DNA from 3 places in the Actinacidiphila sp. bgisy144 genome. Region 3 is predicted to be linked to each of the others. Evidence: riboswitches for the same ligand, from Rfam matches in the RefSeq annotation. Region 3 holds a riboswitch; each other region holds the start of a gene.
What was found. Region 3 has a riboswitch for S-adenosylmethionine ahead of AC3EVP_RS33560 (putative leader peptide). Riboswitches for the same ligand answer to the same signal wherever they lie in the genome.

Region 1 (7,229 bases), on a different contig from region 3:
TCAGCTTCTCCTGCTGGCGGGCGACCTGGTCCTGGAGGTTGGACGCGTCCTTCTGCAGCGACGTCAGCTTCTCGTTGGCCGCGTCGTACTTCTGCGTGGCCTGCTCGGCCTGGTCGTACAGCGCGTCGACCTTGGACTTGGCGTCCTTGACGGACTCCTTGGCGGGCGCTGCGTTGGCGGCCTGCGAGGACAGCGCGACCGCTGCCGCCGCGGTGGCGGTCAGTACGGTGACGCGCATGCGGCTTGCCGGCTTGGGACGACGGTGGGACGCCACGAAGGCGGTCTCCTTCTTCCTTCAGCCGCCTACCGGTTCACTGGCGGGCGGCCTCCGAGCGTCACCCGGGTTGGATGATCGACTGCGCGGAGGTACGAGCCCCGACCCTAGTGACCGGACTGTGATCGGTTCAAATCCTTGTAGGCAAAATCTCGACCGCATCGCATATTCTTTACGCACCTTGCACATGGGGTGAGGGTCACCGAACGCAGCGTTGACGGTCGTGCGCAAGTGAACACCGGCCACCGCCCGCCGGCCCGGCCCGCGCACCGCGCCACCGCCGAACGGCCGGAAAACGACGGTGAGTTGGCGCTATCAGACCCGGGCGAGCCGCTTGAGCAGCAGCACCGACGCCACCGGGCGGGCCCCGGCTTTCGCCACCCCGTCGGCCACCTCGCGGTCCGCGGAGACCACCACGATCTGCCGCCCGGGCGGCTCGGCCCGCACCAGCCGCCGGATCAACTCATCAGCGGTCTCACCGGCCTTGGAGAACAGCACCCGCACCCCGCGCGGCGGCGCGAGCAGCACCGGCATGTCCAGGTCGGCGCCGTCGAAGACGCAGGTGACCTCCGCGCCGCTCTGCGCGGCCAGCGCCGCCAGGCCCCCCAGCAGCCGCAGCCGCTGCTTCTCCAACGGCAGCGCCGGATAACCGGTCTTGGTGACGTTGTAGCCGTCGACGACCAGGTGCGCCTGCGGCAGCGCGAGGAGCTGGTCCAGCAGCGCCGGGTCGGTGTCCGACAGCGCCCTGGTGGCGATGTCGCGCGCGCTGAACGCCCCGGGCGCCACCGCGTCCACGGTGTCGGCCGGCCGCACCCCGAGGGTGTCGCGCGGCGGCAGCGCCAACTCGCGGCGCAGCCCGGCCGCCGCGTCCAGCACCGTGTCCAGCAGCAGCCGCAGCCGGACCTCCTCCACGCTGCGGCCCTCGCGCACCGCGCGCCGCCCGGCCTCCACGGCCGCCTCGGCCTCGGTGAGCTTCGTCCGCAGCCGGCGGGCCTCGCTCTCGGCCGCGGCGCGCTCGCGCGCGGCGGCCGCCCGGACCTCGTCCAGTTCGGCCTGGAGCTTGCGCTGCGCGGACTCCGCCCGCTTCACGTCGCTGTGCGCGGCGCGCAGCTTGCGGTGCAGCGCGTCGCCCTCCTTGCGTACGGCGTCCAGCTCGCCGCGGGCGCGGGCCGCGTCCGCGCGGACCTGCGCCTGGAGCGCGGCCACCTCCTCGCGCAGCCGGGCGAGTTCGCGCACCGCCTCCTCGTCGGCCCGCTCGGCGTCGGCCCGTTGGACCTCCTCGCCCGCGGTCGCCACGAGCTTGGCCCAGCCCTCCGGGCGCAGCAGGTACGCCGCCGCCGCCACGTCCAGCGGATCGGCGGCCGGCGGCGCGGTGCCGGCGTCGAGCGCGCCGGTCAGCTCCGGCTGCGCCTCGCGCAGCCGCCCGGCGACCTTCTGCCGGAACGCGGCGTCGGACTCCAGGGCGGCGGCCAGCGCGGTCCCGGCGTACTTCACGCGGCGGGTGGGGGTGAAACGGGCGTACGGGCGCAGGGACACCGGCAGTTCGGGGAAGGTGAACCCGCCGAACGCGTCGGCGGCGATGGCGACCACCCGGTGGCGCACGCCCTCGGGCAGCGGCCGGTCGAGCGTCGGCTCGCCGGGACCCGGCGCGAGCTCCTCGTCGGGCAGCGGTCGGCCGCCGTTACCATCCACCAGTCACTCCCTGTCGGGTTCCTCGGCGCCCTCCCGGCCTCCTTCGATCCCTCCGGCCGTCGCCTGCTGCTTCCATTGTCCCCGCAACAGGACTCAACCCTGTGCGGGACCGTCCGTCACGTCCTTGCCGGGCCGGTCCACCAGTTCGATCTGGTCGACCGCGTTGCACCACCGGCAGCGCACGGACTCCACGGTCTCGCTGAGCACCTCGGTCTCCTCGGTGCGCGGCTCGCCGCCCAGGTCGAGGTGGACGTACTCGACCACCCGGGTCGAACGGGTGACGTCGAACCTCGTCAGGTTGCCGCACAGGGTGCAGCGCCACCTGGTGGTCGCGGTCGGCAGGGGAACCGTCATCGGCTCGGGCACCTCTCTCGTCTCGGTGCGTCCACGGGGGCGGACCTCGGCTCACCCCTACCCATCAGGACGGGCGTGTGTGCCCCGGTCACCCTACGGCCTTGGAGGCACGGCGCGCTGCGGCGAGGCGTTCCCTGCCGGTTGGTCCGCTTCCGTCATGATCGGTGCATGGTCATCCCGGTGTACGACAAGAACCCGGTCCGCCGCCGTCCGGTCGTGACCTACGCGCTCATCGCCCTGTGCACCGCGGTCTTCCTGGCCGGCCCGGTCTCCGGCTTCGTCCGCCTCTACGGCAGCGGTCACGCGCTCCAGTGCGCGCAGGCGGTGTACTTCGACCGCTGGGGGGTGATCCCCAGCGAGCTGTTCCACGGCCGCACCCCGGTCGCGCAACTCGACCTGCCCGCGGGCTGCCGCACCCCGGGCGCCTTCCCGAAGGTGCCGTTCCTGTCGGTGCTGACCTCGATGTTCGTGCACGGCGGCTGGCTGCACCTGATCGGCAACATGCTCTTCCTCTACGTCTTCGGGGACAACGTGGAAAGCCGCATGGGCCGGGTGCGCTTCGCGCTGTTCTACCTCGCGGCGGGCTACCTCGCCGCCTACGGGTTCGCCTTCGCCAACAGCGGGGACACCCAGAGCCTGGTCGGCGCGTCGGGGGCGATCTCCGGGGCCCTGGGCGCCTACCTCTACCTCTATCCCAGGGCCCGGGTGACCAGCCTGTTCCCGTTCCTGTTCTTCGTGCCGCTGCGCTTCCCGGCGTGGGTGGTGCTCGGCTTCTGGTTCGTGCTCCAGTGGCTGGCCGCGCAGACCGCGCAGGGCGGGCCCGGCGTCGCCTACCTCGCGCACGTGGTCGGTTTCGCCTTCGGCTTCCTGTGCGCATGGGTCTGCTACCGGCCACGGCGTAAGGTGAGCGTCGTCATCGCACCCACCCGAGGAGACGTCCAGCCGTGATCACCGCGATCGTGCTCATCAAGACCTCAGTGGACCAGATCCCCGAGATCGCCGAGTCGATCGCCGCTCTGGAGCACGTCAGCGAGGTGTACTCGGTGACCGGGACCTACGACCTGGTCGCCCTGGTGCGGGTCGCCCGCCACGACGACCTCGCCGACATCATCCCCGGGCGCATCTCCAAGATCCCGGGTGTCGAGGTGACCGACACGCACGTGGCGTTCCGGACGTACTCCCAGCACGACCTGGAGGCCGCGTTCTCCATCGGGCTGGACTCCTAGCCGCCCGTACTCCTGGCTGCCCGTACTCCTGGCCGCCCGCGCCTTCGTGGAGCGCGCCGTCCGTCAGCGGACGGGGACGCAGCGGCCCGCCTCGGTGCGGTAGCTCCATGCGGCGCCCTCGCGGACGAGGGTGCCGACGGCCCCGAGGAAGCGGTCGATGTGCTCCTGGGGGGTGCCCGCGCCGAAGCTGACCCGGACGGCGTTCAGGGAGCGCTCACCGGGCTCGGCGTCGGGGGCGCCGCACTCCCCCGGCTCGTCCGGCTCCGTGTCCAGGAGGGTCCGCACCAGCGGGTGCGCGCAGAACAGCCCGTCCCGTACACCGATCCCGTACTCCGCCGAGAGCGCCGCAGCGAAGTGCGAGGAGTTCCAGCCGCGCACGACGAAGGAGAGCACGCCGACCCGGGCCGAGCCGGACCCGAACAGCGAGAGCACCCGCACCTCGGGGAAGGCGGCGAGGCCGTCCCGCAGCCGGGCGAGCAGTTCACGCTCACGGGTGACAAGGGTGTCGAAGCCCGCCTCGGTGAGCGCCTTGCACGCCGACGCGATGGCGTAGGCGCCGATCACGTTCGGCGAGCCGGCCTCGTGCCGGGCGGTGCCGGAGTGCCACTCCACGGACAGCTCGTCACCGGAGCGGGCGACCTTGCGGGTGGCGCCGCCCCCGGCGAGGTACGGCTCGGCGTCCCGCAGCCAGTCGGCCCGCCCGGCGAGCACCCCGGCGCCGAACGGCGCGTACAGCTTGTGCCCGGAGAAGGCCACCCAGTCGACGTCGAGCGCGGTGATGTCCACCGGGTGGTGCGGGGCGAGCTGGGCGGCGTCCAGCACGATCCGGGCGCCGTGCCGGTGTGCGGCGGCCGCCAGTTCGCGCACCGGCCAGATCTCGCCGGTGACGTTGGACGCGCCGGTCACACAGACCAGCTTCGGGCCCTTGGGGGCGCCGTGCAGCGCCACGTCCAGGGACGCGACGGCCTGCTCCGGGGTGCGCGGCGCGGGCAGATACACGACCTGCCCGCCGTCGACGCGCTGCCAGGGCAGCAGGGCCGCGTGGTGCTCGGTGTCGAAGACGTAGACGCGGGTCCCGGCCGGGAGGGCGGCGGCCAGCAGGTTGAGCGAGTCGGTGGTGGAGCGGGTGAAGATCAGCTCGTCGTCCGGGCGGCAGCCCAGGAACTCCGCGACGGTCTCGCGGCTCTGCTCGAACAGGTCGGTCGACAGCTGCGAGAGGTAGCCGGCACCGCGGTGCACGCTGCCGTAGTACGGCGCGTAGGCAGCGACGTCGTCCCACACCCGCTGGAGCGCGGGGGCGCTCGCGGCGTAGTCGAGCGCGGCGTACCCCACTTCCCCACCGGTGACGAGCGGCACCCGCACGTCCCGGCCGAGCACGGGCAGCGGGGCGGACGTACAGGTGGGGCAGTCGGCGTCGGCGCCTTCGCTGATGGCGGTGGCGGTGGCGGCGACCCCGACCGTGCTCTTGGCGGTGCTGGTGGTGCTGGTGCGGGCGGCGGAGGTGGCGGCGGTGGTCAAGGCGAACTCCCGGCGGAAGGCAGGCGAAAGCACCACGAAGCGGCGGCCGGGAACGGCCGCGCGGACGGCGCGGTGCAGAGGTGATCGGGCGGAATTGCTGGTGGCAGAACCGGGGCCGACAGGCCCTAACGCATTCGCTTGCTCATGAAAGAACTCCCCAGTCCGGCTTGCTGTGAGCCTCGCTGCATCACAGCCTGGTCATCACCCGGGGCACCCCGCCTCGGACGGAGGGTTGCCGGACAGCGAGCCGGGGCCTTTGCGCTGTCACTCGTGACCTGGGACAAGATTGTGCCATACGGCGGCGCGGGCGCAAGACCCCGTCCGGAAAGTGGACGGCGCCGTGCGCCCGCGCCTCTTCGCTACGCCCGGGTCGCCGCCACCCAGCGCTCCAGGACGCCCTCGGCCGCGCCCGAGTCGATCGACTCCGCCGCCCGGACCAGGCCGGCGCTGATCCGCTCCTCCAGGGTGCCGCCGCCGGTGACCCCCAACGCGGTCAGCGTCGCCGCGGAGTTGAGCAGCACCGCGTCCCGCACCGGCCCGCGCTCACCGGCGAGCAGCCGCCGGGCCACCTCCGCGTTGTACCCGGCCTCGCCGCCGCGCAGCGCCTCCACCGGCACCAGCTCCAGGCCGACGTCCCGCGGGTCGAACCCGGTGTGCTCCACCTTGCCGTCCTTGACCACCCACACCTGCGAGGTCGCGGTAGTGGTCAGCTCGTCCAACCCGTCGTCACCGCGGAACACCAGCGCCGACGAACCGCGTTCGGCGAGCACCCCGGCGAGGATCGGCGCCATCCGCAGGTCCGCGACGCCGGTCGCCTGCGCCCGCACCCGCGCCGGGTTGGTCAGCGGGCCAAGGAAGTTGAAGGGCGTCGCCACCCCCAACTCGCTGCGCGCGGCGGCCACATGGCGCAGCGCCGGGTGGAACCGGACCGCGAAGCAGAAGGTGATGCCCACCTCCACGGCGACCTCCGCGACGCGCCGCGCGGGCAGGTCGAGGTTCACGCCGAGCGCGGCCAGCACGTCGGACGCGCCGCTCTTGGAGGACGCGGACCTGCTGCCGTGCTTCACCACCCGCGCGCCGGTACCGGCCACCACGATCGCCGACATCGTGGAGATGTTCACGGAGTTCGACCGGTCGCCGCCGGTGCCGACCACGTCCACGGTCGGGCCGGGCACCTCGATCGTCGTCGCGTGCGCGTACATCGCCTCGACCAGCCCGGCGATCTCCGCGACCGTCTCGCCCTTGCTGCGCAGCGCCACCGCGAAGCCGGCGATCTGCGCGTCGGTGGCCTCGCCGCTCATGATCGAGTCCATCGCCCACGCGGTCTCCGCGGAGCTGAGGTCGTCGCGGCGGATCAGGGCGCCCAGGATGTCCGGCCACGAGCGCGCGGCCCCGGGTACGCCTCCGGCGGGGTGCACAACGCTCATGGCTTCACGCTCCATGTTCCTAGGGCGGTACGTCCCCCGCACCCTACCGGTGCACGGCGCCCCCCAGGGGCGCGGGGAACTGCGCGCTCAGCCGTCTGCGGACCGCAGGTCGTCACCGGCCCAGTGGGGCAGTTCCTGTCGTTGCCGGACCACCCGCCGGTGGGTGGCTGGTCGCTCCGTTCTCCCCCAGAGCTGCGCCTGGGCGGTGCCCCCACGCGCCCCTTGCGGCACCCGAAAGCCCGGGCCGGGCACCCTGCTTACGGGTGCCCGGCCCGGGCCGGGGGTGTGGCTGAGGTCAGCGCAGCGATCAGTGACCGTGCCCGCTCGTGATCTCCTCGTACTCCTCCGCCGTCGGCTTCGGGATCTGGCTGTGCTCGCCGTAGAACCCCTGCGACAGCTTCGCCTGGACCTTCGCGATCGGGCTGACCTTGCGGGCCACCCCGTTCTCGTCGGTCTCCGGGCCGAGGTCGATCGGCCGCGGCTGCTCGTGCGCGGTGAGGACGTGCAGCTGCTGCTGGGACAGCGGCTCGTGCACCTCGATGAACTCGCCGTGCGGCAGCCGCTTGATGATGCCGCTCTCCCGCCCGTGCAGCACCTTGTCGCGGTCCCGGCGCTGGAGCCCCAGGCAGATCCGCTTGGTGATCCAGAACGTGATCACCGGAGCCACGAAGAAACTGACCCGGACGAACCAGGTGATCGCGTTGATCGACAAGTGGAAGTGCGTGGCCCACAGGTCGT
Region 2 (7,229 bases), on a different contig from region 3:
CGAGGCGCAGGAGACGGGCGCGGCGGGGGCCGCGGATGCGGTGGGCGCTGCGGATGCGGCGGGCGCTGAGCTGTCCGCGCGGGACCTGGCGGTGCTGGAGCTGGCCGGGCGGAGCTGGAGCGGGCCCGGCCCGCGCGACCGGGCGATCCGGGAGCGGCTCGGCATCTCCCCGACGGCCTTCTTCCAGCTGCTCAACGCCCTCCTGGACGACCCCCGCGCGCTGCGCGCCGCCCCGGCCACCGTCAACCGCTGGCGCCGCACCCGGCAGCGGCACGCCGAGAACCGCTGACGCGGGCCCGGCTCTCCCCGCCCGAGCAGCCGCGTGAAACCGCCGGGCCGCTAGGCTCGGGGCATGGCTGCTGCGGAGACCTTCACCCCACGGACCGCCGAGGGCCGGGCGGGCCTGACCGCATTGCTCGCCGAGCCGGGCCGCGCGGTGGTCGCCCTGGACTTCGACGGCACCCTCGCCCCGATCGTGGCGGACCCGGAGCAGGCCCGGGCGCACCCGGGGGCGGCCGGCGCGCTGGCGCGGCTGGCCCCGCACCTGGCGGCTGCCGTCATCCTCACCGGCCGCCCGGCCGACGTGGCCGTGCGGTACGGCGGCTTCGCCGGGGTGCCGGGACTGGAGCACCTCGTGGTCCTCGGCCACTACGGCGCCGAGCGCTGGGACGCCCGCGGCGGCGAGGTGCACGCGCCGCCCGCGCCCGAAGGGGTCACCGCGGTGCGCGCCGAACTACCCGGCTTCCTCGCCGAGGTGGGGGAGTGGCCGGGCCTGTGGATCGAGGACAAGGGCGGCCGCGCGGTCGCCGTGCACACCCGCCGCACCGAGGACCCCGACGCCGCGTTCGAGGCGCTGCGCGCGCCGCTGGCCGAACTCGCCGCGCGGCACGGCCTGGTGGTCGAGCCCGGCCGCTACGTCCTGGAGCTGCGGCCACCCGGTGTCGACAAGGGGGTGGCGCTCACCGGCTTCCTGCGCGAGACCGGCGCGGGCAGCGTGCTCTACGCGGGCGACGACCTCGGCGACCTCGCCGCGTACGCCGCCGTCGGAGAGCTGCGCGCCCAGGGCACGCCGGGCCTGCTGGTGGCCAGCGCGGGCGCCGAGGAGACCCCCGCGGAGCTGCTGGCGCGAGCCGACCTGACCGTGGCGGGCCCGGCAGGCGTCGTCCACCTGCTGGAACACCTGGCCGACCAACTCGGCTGACCGGCCCCCACCAGGGCGCCCGCGGAACGAAAAGCGGTCAGCCGCCGATTGCCTGGAGCTGGTCGAGGAACCAGCGGCTGGGCGGCAGCGCGGTGGCTGCCGCGGCAAGCCGCTTGGAACGGTCGGCGCGTTCGGCCTCGGGGAGCGTCAGCGCTTCGTTGAGGGCGACGGCGGTCGCGCGGATGTCGTACGGATTGACCACGAAGGAGTCGTCGCCCAGCTCCTCGAAGGCGCCCGCCTCACGGGACAGCACCAGCGCCACCCCCTGGTCGGAGACGACCGGCACCTCCTTGGCGACCAGGTTCATCCCGTCCCGGATCGGGTTGACCAGCGCCACGTCGGCCAGCCGGTACGCCGCCAGGGAGCGGGCGAAGTCGTCGTCGACCTTGAGGATGACCGGCGTCCAGCCCGCGGTGCCGAACTCCTCGTTGACCGCCGCGGCCACCCGGGAGACCTCCTCGGTGTACTCCCGGTAGCTCGCCAGGTCCTGCCGCGAGGGGTAGGCGAACGCGACATGGACCACGCGCTCGCGCCAGCCGGGGTGCTCCACCAGCAGCCGCCGGTAGGCGTACAGCCCGCGCACGATGTTCTTCGACAGCTCGGTGCGGTCCACCCGCACGATCAGCCGCCGGCCGGGACCCGCCTCGGCCCGCAGCGCCGCCATCCGCTCGTCCACGTCGGGCCGCCGGGCGCGCTCGCGCAGGAACTCCGCGTCGGCGCCCAGACCGTGCACGCCGAGCCGGGTGGTGCGGCCCAGGTACGTCACCGAGCCGCCGTCCGCGGCCACCTCCGCGCCGAGCACGTCGGCACAGCACGCGGCGAAGGCGGCGGCCCAGCGGTGGGTGAGGAACCCGGCCCGGTCGGCGCCGAGGATGCCGGTGAGCAGGCGCGCGGCCACGTCGTCGGGCAGCAGGCGGAAGTAGTCCGGCGGGGCCCACGGGGTGTGCGAGAAGTGGCCGATCCGCAGGTCGGGGCGGCGCTCACGGAGCAGCGCGGGCACCAGCGCGAGGTGGTAGTCCTGCACGAGGACGGCGGCGCCCTCGGCCGCCTCCTGGGCGAGCGCGTCGGCGAACGCCTCGTTGTACGCCTCGTAGGCGGCCCAGCGGCCGTGGAACTCCTCGTCGAAGAGCGGCTCGAAGGGCGTCTGGTAGAGCAGGTGGTGCACGAACCACAGCACCGAGTTCGCGATGTCGTTGTACGCCGCGTGGAAGACCTCCGGGGGGATCGCGAGCATCCGCACCCCGGGCTCGGCGACCCCGCGGCGCACCGCCTCCCGGTCGCCGTCCGACAGCGCCGCGCACACCCACACGGCACCCGCGTCCGGGCCGATCGCGCTCAGCCCGGAGACGACCCCGCCGCCGCCCCTGCGGCTCCCCAGGCTGCCGTCGCCCTCCACGGTGTACGACACCGGGCCGCGGTTCGACGCGACCAGAATCCGGGCACCCTGCGAAGATCCCTCCATGCCCGCAGCTTTGCCGGTTGCCGCGCAGCTCAAACGTGCCGGCGGCACTCTTTGCCCGCGGCGGTGGCCCCCGGCGCCGCGCCTACGCCGCCTTGCGGGCGAGGTACTCCGGCAGGTCGGCCATCGGCGGGCGCTCCTCGGTGTCGACCGGGTGGGTGCGCGGTACGAAGGCGGAGCCGGCGCGGCCGAACTGCGTGAGGTGCGGGCGGACCAGCTGGCCGCGGGCGAGCCGGACCTGGGCGGTGCGGTAGATCGCGGCGGCCATCCGCCCGAGCGCCTGGCCGTCCTGGTGCCGGTGGTGCCGCACCCCGACGTCGACCTGCCCGAGCCCGTCGAGCCCGACGAGCCCCAACGCGTCGATCAGCATGCCGAGTTCGACGCCGTAGCCGACCGGGAAGGGCAGCCGCTCCAGCAGCGAGCGGCGGGCGGCGTACTCCCCGCCGAGCGGCTGGACGAAGCCGGCCAGCTGCGGCCAGTGCAGGTTGAGCAGCGGGCGGGCGACGAGTTCGGTGACCCGGCCGCCGCCGGCGGGCACCACGGTGCCGCCGGTCTCCAGCGGGCGGTCGTACATCGCCTTGACCAGCTGCACAGCGGGGTCGGTGAGCAGCGGCCCGACGATCCCGGAGACGAAACGGGCGTCGAACTCCCGCAGGTCGGCGTCGACGAAGCAGACGATCTCGCCGCGGGTGACCAGCAGCGACCGCCACAGCACCTCGCCCTTGCCGGGCAGGGCCGGCAGCCGGGGCAGGATCGCGTCCCGCCCGACCACGCGGGCCCCGGCCCCGGCGGCGACCGCGGCCGTGCGGTCGGTGGAGCCGGAGTCGACCACGACCACCTCGTCCACCAGCGGCGCCGCGGCGGACATCAGGTCGCGGCGGATCGCCGCCACGATCGCGCCGACGGTCGCCTCCTCGTCCAGCGCCGGCAGCACCACGCTGACCGTGCCCCGGTCGCCGGCCGCGCGCTTGGCGGCGAGCAGCAGGTCAAGCGGCCGCTGGGCGGCCGACCAGGACCGGCGGCGCAGCCAGCGCTCCACCTCGTCGAGCACGTGAGTCCTCTCCCTCGGCACGCCCCGGACCGGGCATGTGATCCATCTCGCGGTGCGGACGGCTACCTCAACCGTCACCTGTGTCGGTTACAGTCTTGAACAACGCGTGACGCCACCGCATGCCGGGGGCGTGACGCGCACAAACGCGACGGGCCCGGTCCGTACCGACCCGGTCGCCATACCGCTCATCCAGAGGGGCAGAGGGAACGGCCCGTAGAAGCCCCGGCAACCCTCCCGCCGACCGCGAGGTCACGCACGGTGGGGAAGGTGCCAATTCCGTCTCGTGACGCGCCCGCGTGCGAGGAAGATGAGGAGAAAGGGCCTCGCCTGTCATGGCTGCGCAAACCGTCGCAAGCACCACCGACTCCGCTGCCGGCACCCAGGGTGCCGACGCCGCCCCCGCACCGTTCGGCCCGGCCGCCGCGCTGTCCTGCCGGGAGTGCGGCACCCGCTACCCGCTGAGCCCGGTCTTCGCGTGCCTGGAGTGTTTCGGGCCACTGGAAGTGGCCTACGACCTGCCGACCGGTGACCCCGAGGCGCTGCGCGCCCGGATCGAGGCCGGCCCGACCAACATCTGGCGCTACGCCCCGCTGCTGCCGGTGCCCGCCGACGTCGCCGACAAGCCCAACCTGAACCCGGGCTGGACCAAGCTCGTCAAGGCCGACAACCTCGCCCGCGAACTGGGCATCACCGGCGGCCTGCACGTCAAGGACGACTCCGGCAACCCCACCCACTCCTTCAAGGACCGGGTGGTCGCGATCGCGCTGGAGGCCGCCCGCACCTTCGGCCTCACCACGCTGTCCTGCTCCTCCACCGGCAACCTGGCCGGCGCCGTCGGCGCCGCCGCCTCCCGGGCGGGCCTGCGCTCCTGCGTCTTCATCCCGCACGACCTGGAGGCCGGCAAGGTCGTGATGGCCGCGGTCTACGGCGGCGAACTCGTCGGCATCGAGGGCAGCTACGACGACGTGAACCGCTTCTGCTCGGAACTGATCGGCGACCCGATCGGCGAGGGCTGGGGCTTCGTCAACGTCAACCTGCGCCCGTACTACGGCGAGGGCTCCAAGACGCTCGCCTACGAGATCGCCGAGCAGCTCGGCTGGCGGCTGCCGGACAACCTGGTCATCCCGATCGCGTCCGGCTCCCAGCTCACCAAGATCGACAAGGGCCTCAAGGAGCTGATCGCGCTCGGCCTGGTCGAGGAGAAGCCGTACAAGATCTTCGGCGCCCAGGCCGAGGGGTGCTCCCCGGTGTCGACGGCCTTCAAGGCCGGGCACGACGTCGTACGGCCGGTGAAGCCCGACACCATCGCCAAGTCGCTGGCGATCGGCAACCCCGCGGACGGCCCGTACGTGCTGGACATCGCCCGGCGCACCGGCGGGGCCGTCGAGGACGTGGACGACGCGCAGATCGTGGACGCGATCAAGCTGCTGGCGCGGACCGAGGGCATCTTCGCGGAGACCGCGGGCGGGGTGACCGTCGGTGTGCTGAAGAAGCTGATCGAGTCCGGGCAGCTCGACCCGGCCACCGAGACCGTCGTGCTCAACACCGGCGACGGACTGAAGACCCTGGACGCGGTGGCGCCGACCACCGGGCCGACCGCGACCATCCGCCCGACCCTTGCCGCATTCCGAGAGGCTGGCCTCGCATGAGTGCTTCCGTACGTATCCCCACCATTCTCCGCACCTACACCGGCGGCCAGGCCGAGGTGCCGGCCGAGGGTGCCACCCTCGCCGAAGTGATCGACTCCCTGGAGCGCGATCACAAGGGAATTTCGGCGCGCGTGCTCGACGACGCGGGAAAGCTGCGCCGCTTTGTGAACGTGTATGTCAACGACGACGACGTGCGGTTTTCCCAGGGGCTCGAGACGGTCGTGCCGGACGGCGCGAGTGTCTCGATCATTCCCGCGGTCGCAGGCGGCTGAACCTCCGGCCGGCCACCGGATCTGCCCGCCGGTCGCCGAGTGAACCGGCCGCCGCCCAACGGGAGTTGGGCGGCGGTTCCGGATTCGGGCGGTTTGTGCCCCGTTCACCCCTTCGGGTGAGCGGGGCATGCGTGTGCCGAAGCGGTAGTTGAAGAGTTGTACAGTTGCCGTAGGCAATCCCGTGGCATGGACCCCAGGTGTGGCGCGGCCACGGCGATTTATCGCCAAATTCACGAGCGAATTCTCCTTTTCGTCCGCTATGTCCGGCCCGGCTTGCCCTGCCTTATCGTTATTTCTCAGGCGATTTCCGATGGGTCGCGCCCAGAATTCTCGTCCGATTGACCTGTTGCAGACGGCATCCGTGCAGATACATTCAGCCGCGGTCGACGCGTTCCGGCGCACGCCCCCCAGGGTTCCCACCTGTCAAAGGCACGGGTTCCGCGGGCGGGTGAGGTCTGACCCGGGCCCGCGAAGTGCGGGGCCGCGATAGGGCCAGCAATAGGGGAGTTAGGGATGGCTCAGGGCACCGTCAAGTGGTTCAACGCGGAGAAGGGCTACGGCTTCATCGCGGTCGACGGTGGTGCGGATGTCTTCGTCCACTACAGCGCGATCCAGATGGACGGGTACCGCACCCTCGAAGAAGGCCAGCGGGTCGAGTTCGAGATCTCGCAGGGTCAGAAGGGGCCGCAGGCGGACATGGTCCGCCTCGCCGGCTGACTTCACGGCGCGTTCGACCATCGACGCGACCTCGGCAGTACGCAGGAGCCGCCCCCCGTCCGCGGGAGGCGGCTCCTGTGCGTCCTGCGGGTGCCCAGCGGGCGTCTTGCGGGCGCCGCCGGGCGGGGGGCGACCCTGTACGCGGCTCGGCCCCCGGGGCGAACCGCTTGCACTCGCAGGGGGTGAGTGCTAATCATTGGCGTTAGCACTCTCCACGTGAGAGTGACAGCAGGGCCGGGTCGGTGAGGGCCGTGCGGACGTCGGGAAGGAACCGGCGGCCGGCGGGCCGTCCGTCGCGGGCACCACACGGTCCCGAGCGCAAACAACCCAGTCCGCGGAGGACACTTCACCATGGCCAAGATCATCGCGTTCGACGAGGAGGCACGGCGCGGCCTTGAGCGCGGGATGAACCAGCTCGCCGACGCCGTCAAGGTCACCCTCGGCCCCAAGGGCCGCAACGTGGTCCTCGAGAAGAAGTGGGGCGCTCCCACGATCACCAACGATGGTGTGTCCATCGCCAAGGAGATCGAGCTCGAGGACCCGTACGAGAAGATCGGCGCCGAGCTGGTCAAGGAAGTCGCGAAGAAGACCGACGACGTCGCCGGTGACGGCACGACGACCGCGACCGTCCTGGCCCAGGCCCTGGTCAAGGAGGGTCTGCGCAACGTAGCCGCCGGCGCCAACCCGATGGCCCTCAAGCGGGGCATCGAGAAGGCCGTCGAGGCCGTCTCCGCCGCGCTGCTGGAGCAGGCGAAGGACGTGGAGACCAAGGAGCAGATCGCCTCCACCGCCTCCATCTCCGCCGCCGACACCCAGATCGGCGAGCTGATCGCCGAGGCCATGGACAAGGTCGGCAAGGAAGGCGTCATCACCGTCGAGG
Region 3 (7,229 bases):
GCTCGCCGAGACCCGGCACCTGCTCGGCCGCAGGGAGCTGGCCCTGCTCCCCGACGGCGCCGGGCTGGTCAACACCGCCAGGTCCTGGCTGGTGGACGAGGCCGCGCTGCTGGCCGAACTGCGCACCGGCCGGATCGACGCGGCCCTCGACGTCTACGACGACGAACCGCTGCCCACCGGCCACCCGCTGCGCGCCCTGCCCAACGTGCTGCTGACGCCCCATCAGGCCGCGGCGACCGTCGAGGGGCGGCACGCGCTGGGCGACAGCACCGTGGCCGAGGTCGAACGGCACCTGCGGGGCGAGGAGTTGCGGCACGCGGTGGACCGCGACGCGCTGGCACGCGTCGAGTAGCCGTACGCCCCGCACCGGCCGGCACCCGCTCCCGCCGTTCGTCCCCGCGCCCCCGTACACCCGCCCGCACCCGTACCCCTGCCCGCACCCCGATGCGCACCCGCATCACCCGCACGAGGAGAGAACACCAATGCGCCTGATGCGCCTGGGACCGGCCGGCGGCGAGCGCCCCGTGCTCGGCACCGCCGACGGCCGGACGTATGACCTGTCCGGCCTGACCCCCGACATCGACCCCGCCTTCTTCGCCGCCGACGGCCCCGCGCGGGCCCGGGACGCGCTGGCCGCGGGCGCGCTGCCCGAACTCCCGGCCGCCGACCTCGCCGGGCTGCGCGTCGGCGCGCCCGTCGCCCGGCCCGGCGCGGTGCTGTGCATCGGCCAGAACTACGCCGCCCACGCCCGCGAGTCGGGCGCCGAACCGCCCACCGAGCCGATCCTCTTCCACAAGAGCCCCAACACCGTGGTCGGCCCGCAGGACACCGTGCTCATCCCGCGCGGCTCGCGGCAGACCGACTGGGAGGTGGAGCTGACCGTGGTGATCGGCCGCCGCGCCCGCTACCTCGCCGCGGACGACGACCCGCTGGCGTACGTCGCCGGCTACGCGCTGGGCGACGACGTCTCCGAGCGGGCCTTCCAGCTCGGCACCCCCGGCGGCCAGTGGGCCAAGGGCAAGAGCTGCGAGACCTTCCACCCGCTCGGCCCCTGGCTGCTGACCGCCGACGAGGTGCCCGACCCGCAGGCGCTGCGGCTGCGCTCCTGGGTCAACGGCGAGCCCCGGCAGGACTCCTCGACCGCCGACATGATCTTCGGCGTCGCCGAGATCGTCCGGCACCTGTCCCAGTACCTGGTCCTGGAGCCGGGCGACCTGATCGACACCGGCACCCCCGAGGGCGTCGCGCTCTCCGGCCGCTTCCCCTACCTGTCCGCCGACGACGTGGTCGAGATGGAGATCGACGGCCTCGGCCGGCACCGCTCGGTGTGCGCCGATGCCTGAGCGCGCCCGACGCGGCCCGGACCGGCGCGGCGGCCGCCCGGTGACCGCGCGGTGCTGACCTTCGACGCCCGGCCGGTGCGCACCGGCGGCTTCCGGCTCGCCGAGGGTCCGGTCTGGGACGGCCCGCGCGAACGGCTGCTGTGGGTGGACATCGACGCCGGACTGGTCCACGAGGGGCGGCTGCGGCCCGGCCGGGCGGAGGTGGTGCGCAGGCACCGCCTCCCGGGCCCGGCCGCCGCGGTGGCCTGCGCCGCCGACGGCCGCCTGCTGGTCGCGGGCCGGTACGGCCTGACGGTGCTGCTGCCCGACGGCACCCGCCGGGCCGGCGCCCGGGTGCTGCCGCAGGGCGCCCCGGCCCGGCTGAACGACGGCGGCTGCGACCCGACCGGGCGCTTCCTGGTCGGCTCGACCGCGCTCGACGGCCGCCGCGGCGCGGACATCCTGGTCCGGCTCGCGGGCGACGGCCGCCCCCGCCCCCTGGACACCGACCTCACCTGCTCCAACGGCCTGGCCTGGTCGCCCGACGGCACGCTCATGTACAGCGTGGACACCGGCGCCGGACTGGTCCGGGTCCGCGGCTACGACCCGGTGACCGGCCGGGCCGGGCCGCGCAGGGACTTCCTCGCGGTGCGCGGCGGGCTGCCGGACGGGCTGTGCACCGACCGCGACGGCAACCTGTGGCTCGCGGTGTGGGGCGCCGGCGAGGTGCGCTGCCACGCGCCCGACGCCCGGCACCTGGCGACCGTACGGGTCCCCGTGGCGCACCCGTCGAGCGCGGCCTTCGCCGGGCCCGGCCTCGACACGCTGCTGATCAGCGCGGGCGGGCCCGACGGCGGCCTGTTCGCGGTGCGCCCGGGTGCGCGGGGCGCGCCCCTGCCCGCCTGGGACGGCGTGAGCCGCTGAGCGGGCCCCGGGTCAGAAGGTCGTGGCCGGGTTCAGCTCGGACTTGGTGATGCCGGTGCCGGGCAGCCCCCACTTGGCGAAGATCTTCGCGTAGGTGCCGTCGGCGATCAGCTTGTTCACCGCGTCGCGCAGCGCCGGGGCGATCGGCGAGTTGCGGGCGGTGACGAAGCCTACGGCGGTGGTGCTGATCTGGCCGAGGAACCTGGTGCCCGCGATCCGGGTCGCGTCGTACTTCAGGCCGAGGGTCGGGCCGAACATCACATCGACCTTGCCGTTGGCCAGGCCGAGGAAGATCGGCGCGCTATCGGCGAAGTACTGCACCTTGTACGGCTTCTTGCCGGCCTTCGCGCAGTCGCCGGCACCGTCGGTGAGGATCTGCTGGAAGGTCGAGCCGGGCGAGGTGGCGACGGTCAGGCCGCACAGGTCGGTGAGCTTCTTCACCGACGTGAGGGAGACGGTGCGCGAACCGAGGAACGCCTGCCCGTCGTTGAGGTAGGTCGCGAAGTCGACCACCTTCTCGCGTTCCTTGGTGGCGCCGAAGTTGTCCTGGCCGACGTCGTAACGGCCGTTCTGCACACCGGGGATGATCGTGGGGAAGGTGCCGTTCTGCACCTTCCAGGTGACGCCGAGCACCTTGGCGACGGCGTTGCGCAGGTCCACGTCCAGGCCGACGTCCTTGCCGTTGTCCTGGCCGGCGTGCGGCAGGCCCTGCACGCCCGGCTGGAGGGTGGTGCCGAGCGTCAGGGTGCCGCTGGCGCGGACCTTGGCGGGCAGTTCGGCGGTGAGCTTCGGGTCGGCGGTGACGGCGGAGACCACGTCCTGGGTGGGGATCGCGGTCGAACTTCCGCCGCTGGCAGCGGGTTTGGCGCCCGCGTCGGAGGAGGTGCCGGCGGAGTCGCCGGAGGAGCCGCCGCAGGCGGCGAGCAGCGCGAGGGCGGCCGCGGTGGCGGCGGCGGTGGCGGCGAGTCTCACGGAGCGGCGGTGGGAACGGCGTTCGGTGGTCACGGGAGTGCCTTTCGGGGAGACCGGCGAAGAGCGCCGGCGGGTGCGCGGCAGCAGGGGGCCGCGGGGGAGCAGGCAGGGTGCGGGCGGGGTGCGGGCGGAAGAGTCAGAGGACCGCGGCGAGGAAGGAGCGGGCGCGTTCGTGCCGTGGCGCGCTCAACACGTCGGCGGGGGCGCCGGATTCGATGATCCGTCCGCCGTCGAGGAAGACCACGGTGTCGGCGGCCTTGCGGGCGAAGCCGATCTCGTGGGTGACGACGATCATCGTCATACCGCTGACCGCCAGGTCCTGGATCACCGCCAGCACCTCGCCCACGAGTTCGGGGTCGAGCGCGCTGGTCGGCTCGTCGAAGAGCAGCAGCCGCGGGTCCATCGCCAGCGCGCGGGCGATCGCCACCCGCTGCTGCTGGCCGCCGGACAACTGCCGGGGATAGGAGTCCTCCCGGCCCGCCAGGCCCACCCGTTCGAGCAGTTCGCGCGCCCGGGCGGCGGCCTGCTTGCGGGGGACGCCGCGCACCGCCACCGGTGCCTCGACGAGGTTGCCGAGCACCGTCAGGTGCGGGAAGAGGTTGAACTGCTGGAAGACCATGCCGACGTCCGCCCGCTGCCGGGTGACCGCGCGCGCCCGCAGCTCGTGCAGCCGCCCGCCGTCGTGCCGGTAGCCGACCAGTTCGCCGCCGATCTCCACGAACCCGCCGTCCGGCCGCTCCAGGTGGTTCACGCAGCGCAGCAGCGTCGACTTCCCGGACCCGGACGGCCCGAGCAGCACCGTGACCTCGCCCTCGCGCACGTCGAGGTCCACACCGTCCAGCACGGTGTGCGCGCCGTAGCTCTTGCGCAGGCCGCGCACCCGCACCAGCGGCCGCCCGCCGGCGCTCATGACAGCCCCGCCGCGGTGGAGGCGCCGGCCGGCCCGAACAGCGGTACGTTCGCGCGGGCCACCTGCCAGAAGCCGCGCGCGGTACGGTCGCCGGGCCGCCCGCTGCCGCGCGCGTAGTGCCGCTCGACGTAGTACTGGCCGACCGACAGCAGCGTGGTCAGGATGACGTACCAGAGGGTGGCGACCAGCAGCAGCGGCATGATCAGGAAGTTCTGGTTGTAGATCAACTGGCTGGAGTACAGCAGGTCCTGGACCGCGATGACGCTGACGATCGAGGTCGCCTTCAGCATGCCGATCAGCAGGTTGCCGGAGGCGGGGATGATCGCGGGCATGGCCTGCGGCAGCACGATCCGGCGGAAGATCCGCCCCTCGCCCAGCCCCAGCGCCCGCGCCGCCTCGCGCTGCCCGCGGTCGACCGACAGGATGCCGCCGCGGACGATCTCCGAGGAGAACGCGGCCACGTCCAGCGTCAGCCCGACGTAGGCGGCCAGCACCCCGCTGAACAGGTGCGCGGTCGAGACGCCCGCGAACTGCGGCCCGAACGGCACCCCCACCGACAACCGCGGGTACAGCGAGGCCAGTTCGTACCAGAAGAGCAGTTGGACGAGCGGCGGGACCGAGCGCACCAGCCAGACGTAGCCGAAGCTCAGCGCGCGCAGCACGGGGTTGCGCGACAGCCGCATCGCGGCGACGCCGACCCCCAGCAGGTAGCCGCTGGCCATCACCGCGCCGGTCAGCCAGAGGGTCAGCTCGAGGCCGTGCAGGATCGAGGAGCTGAGGAAGTAGTGGCCGACCACGTGCCATTGGAAGCGCGGGTTGGTGGCCAGGGTGTGGACGAGCATCGCGAAGAGCACCAGCAGCACCGCCGCCGAGAGCCACTGCCCCGGCCGCCGCAGCGGCACGATCCGGGCGGCGAGCAGCGAGGCGTCGGCCGGGCGGACGTCCAGCGCGCGGACCTCCGGGGACGGCGGCCGGTCGGCCTTCGGCGCAGCGGGCTGACCGGACGCGGACGTGGTGGGCCGGTCGGACGTGGTGGGCCGGTCGGACGCCGGCCGGCCCGCGTCCGCGGGTTTGCCGGGCGCGGTCGGGTCGGGCGGGGGCGGCGGGTGGCCGGGGGCGGCGGTGACCGGCCCGGAGGTGTCGTGCTGGGGCATCGTCGGGGTTCCCGTCTCGTCGGGGAGCGCGGCGGCATCCGGGCATGGCGGCCCCGCGCGGGGCCGGCCGGCCGGGCGGGGCCACCGGGGAGGAGGGCAGGGGCGGGCGGGAGTTCAGCCGGCCGCGCACGCCGGGGAGTGAGCCGCGGCACCGATGGCGCGGCGGTGGGAAAGCGGGAGGTGCGGGAGGTGCGGAAGGAACGGCGGCGGGCCGTCAGCGGGCCGCGGGCGTCCCCGGACACAGGGCGCTGCACACGCGGAGCAGGTCGACATGGCGCCGGACCACCCGGGTCCGGGCGAAGCCGCGGGGACACTGCGCCAGGCCGCGTCGGTCTGCGTCCATGCCCGTCCCCTCGCTGTCTTCGGCGCTGTGGGCGCCGGGCCTGACGGCCGGTGGTACGACCGCGGACACCGGTCGTGGCGGGCCGCGTGACACCGGGCCCGTGCCCTCAGCACGTTAACCGCAGGGCGGCGGCCGGGCAATCCCCCTCGGCGCCCGCCGGATGTGGCGCGGATCGCGTCCGGCGAGGGGGGATTGTGTTCGAACACGGCACCGAGTTACCGTGCTTGCAGGTCATGAGCGTCAGCAACCAAGGCCCTGGCCGGCTGACCGGCAACCCTCCGTCGCGGTGGGGTGCTCCAGGTGACGACCCGGCGGAGCCGACGGCGGCTCGGCAAGCGCGAGCTCGGCAGGCGTGGGCCGATCGAGGCGGGAGGTGCGAAGTGCGCGGCGACAGCGAGCAGTCGACGCCCCCCGGCGTACCCGGCCTCGTCACGTACTCGCGCCGCCACATCGACCTCCAGCGCGTCGCCGGCGCCCTGTGTCCGGGCACACCGACGGCCCGGCTGCCGCGTACCGCCGGCTGAGCCCGCTCCACCCCCCGCTTCACCCTGGCGCCCTGCGCGCATCCTCCGTCCTTCCGCCGGCCCACCCGGGGACGACGCCGTTCCCGGTGCGGGCCCGTCCGGTTCCCTCCGGCCTGCCCGCCGCCGGCCCCGCGGCCGCCGGTCCGCCGCGTGCGGAGGGGACCTGCGGCCCGGCGCCCCCCGTAGGCACCCGATCCCGTACGCACTCCGATCCGTACGCACCCCGATCCGTCCACACCCCGACCTCCATGCCCCGGCCGTTCGCCCGCGGCCCGTCCGAGCAGGAAGCGGTACGTCCATGTCCCGATCCACCACCCCCCTCCACCTCGCGGTCGCCCTCGACGGCGCCGGCTGGCACCCCGCCGCCTGGCGCGAGCCCGACGCGCGGCCGGCCGAGCTGTTCACCGCGCGCTACTGGGCCGACCTGGCCGCCGAGGCCGAACGCGGCCTGCTGGACCTGCTCACCATCGAGGACTCCCTCGGCCTCCAGTCGTCCCTGCCCACCGGCCCCGACGAGCGGACCGACCAGGTGCGCGGCCGGCTGGACGCGGTGCTGACCGCCGCCCGGATCGCACCGCTGACCCGGCACATCGGCCTGCTGCCGGTCGCGGTGGTCACCCACACCGAGCCGTTCCACCTGTCGAAGGCGATCGCCACCCTCGACTACGTCAGCACCGGCCGCGCCGGGGTCCAGGTGCGGGTGTCCGCCCGGCCCGACGAGGCCGCGCACTTCGGCCGCCGCACCCTGCCCGGGCTGTCGCTCGACGCGCTGGACACCCCGGACGGCAGGGCGCTGCTGGCCGAACTGTTCGGCGAGGCCGCCGACTACGTCGAGGTGGTGCGGCGGCTGTGGGACAGCTGGGAGGACGACGCGGAGATCCGCGACGTGGCCACCGGCCGCTTCATCGACCGCGACAAGCTGCACTACATCGACTTCGAGGGACCGCACTTCAGCGTCAAGGGGCCCTCCATCACCCCGCGCCCGCCGCAGGGCCAGCCGCTGGTGGCAGCGCTCGCGCACCGCACCGAGCCCTTCCGCCTGGTCGCCTCCTCCGCCGACCTCGGCTTCACCACCCCGCA

Region 1: another riboswitch for S-adenosylmethionine. It lies ahead of AC3EVP_RS25105 (aminotransferase class V-fold PLP-dependent enzyme); the one in region 3 lies ahead of AC3EVP_RS33560 (putative leader peptide).
Region 2: another riboswitch for S-adenosylmethionine. It lies ahead of thrC (threonine synthase); the one in region 3 lies ahead of AC3EVP_RS33560 (putative leader peptide).

Annotation. Positions count from the first base shown of each region.
Region 1 is NZ_JBYIRM010000023.1:134,605-141,833, forward strand. Features, by position in the region: gene AC3EVP_RS25080 (C40 family peptidase) at 1-274, opposite strand, end outside; gene AC3EVP_RS25085 (NYN domain-containing protein) at 590-1,969, opposite strand; gene AC3EVP_RS25090 (hypothetical protein) at 2,060-2,320, opposite strand; gene AC3EVP_RS25095 (rhomboid family intramembrane serine protease) at 2,489-3,268, shown strand; gene AC3EVP_RS25100 (Lrp/AsnC family transcriptional regulator) at 3,265-3,546, shown strand; gene AC3EVP_RS25105 (aminotransferase class V-fold PLP-dependent enzyme) at 3,610-4,977, opposite strand; SAM riboswitch class IV at 5,223-5,340, opposite strand; gene trpD (anthranilate phosphoribosyltransferase) at 5,424-6,491, opposite strand; gene qcrB (cytochrome bc1 complex cytochrome b subunit) at 6,799-7,229, opposite strand, start outside.
Region 2 is NZ_JBYIRM010000007.1:42,880-50,108, reverse strand. Features, by position in the region: gene AC3EVP_RS10475 (DUF3263 domain-containing protein) at 1-289, shown strand, start outside; gene otsB (trehalose-phosphatase) at 353-1,201, shown strand; gene AC3EVP_RS10465 (alpha,alpha-trehalose-phosphate synthase (UDP-forming)) at 1,239-2,663, opposite strand; gene AC3EVP_RS10460 (glucosyl-3-phosphoglycerate synthase) at 2,746-3,711, opposite strand; SAM riboswitch class I at 3,894-4,025, shown strand; gene thrC (threonine synthase) at 4,044-5,360, shown strand; gene AC3EVP_RS10450 (ubiquitin-like small modifier protein 1) at 5,357-5,632, shown strand; gene AC3EVP_RS10445 (cold-shock protein) at 6,146-6,349, shown strand; gene groL (chaperonin GroEL) at 6,701-7,229, shown strand, end outside.
Region 3 is NZ_JBYIRM010000044.1:21,659-28,887, reverse strand. Features, by position in the region: gene AC3EVP_RS33590 (hydroxyacid dehydrogenase) at 1-352, shown strand, start outside; gene AC3EVP_RS33585 (fumarylacetoacetate hydrolase family protein) at 483-1,343, shown strand; gene AC3EVP_RS33580 (SMP-30/gluconolactonase/LRE family protein) at 1,395-2,246, shown strand; gene AC3EVP_RS33575 (ABC transporter substrate-binding protein) at 2,259-3,251, opposite strand; gene AC3EVP_RS33570 (amino acid ABC transporter ATP-binding protein) at 3,355-4,128, opposite strand; gene AC3EVP_RS33565 (amino acid ABC transporter permease) at 4,125-5,282, opposite strand; SAM riboswitch class IV at 5,855-5,969, shown strand; gene AC3EVP_RS33560 (putative leader peptide) at 6,006-6,149, shown strand; gene AC3EVP_RS33555 (LLM class flavin-dependent oxidoreductase) at 6,448-7,229, shown strand, end outside.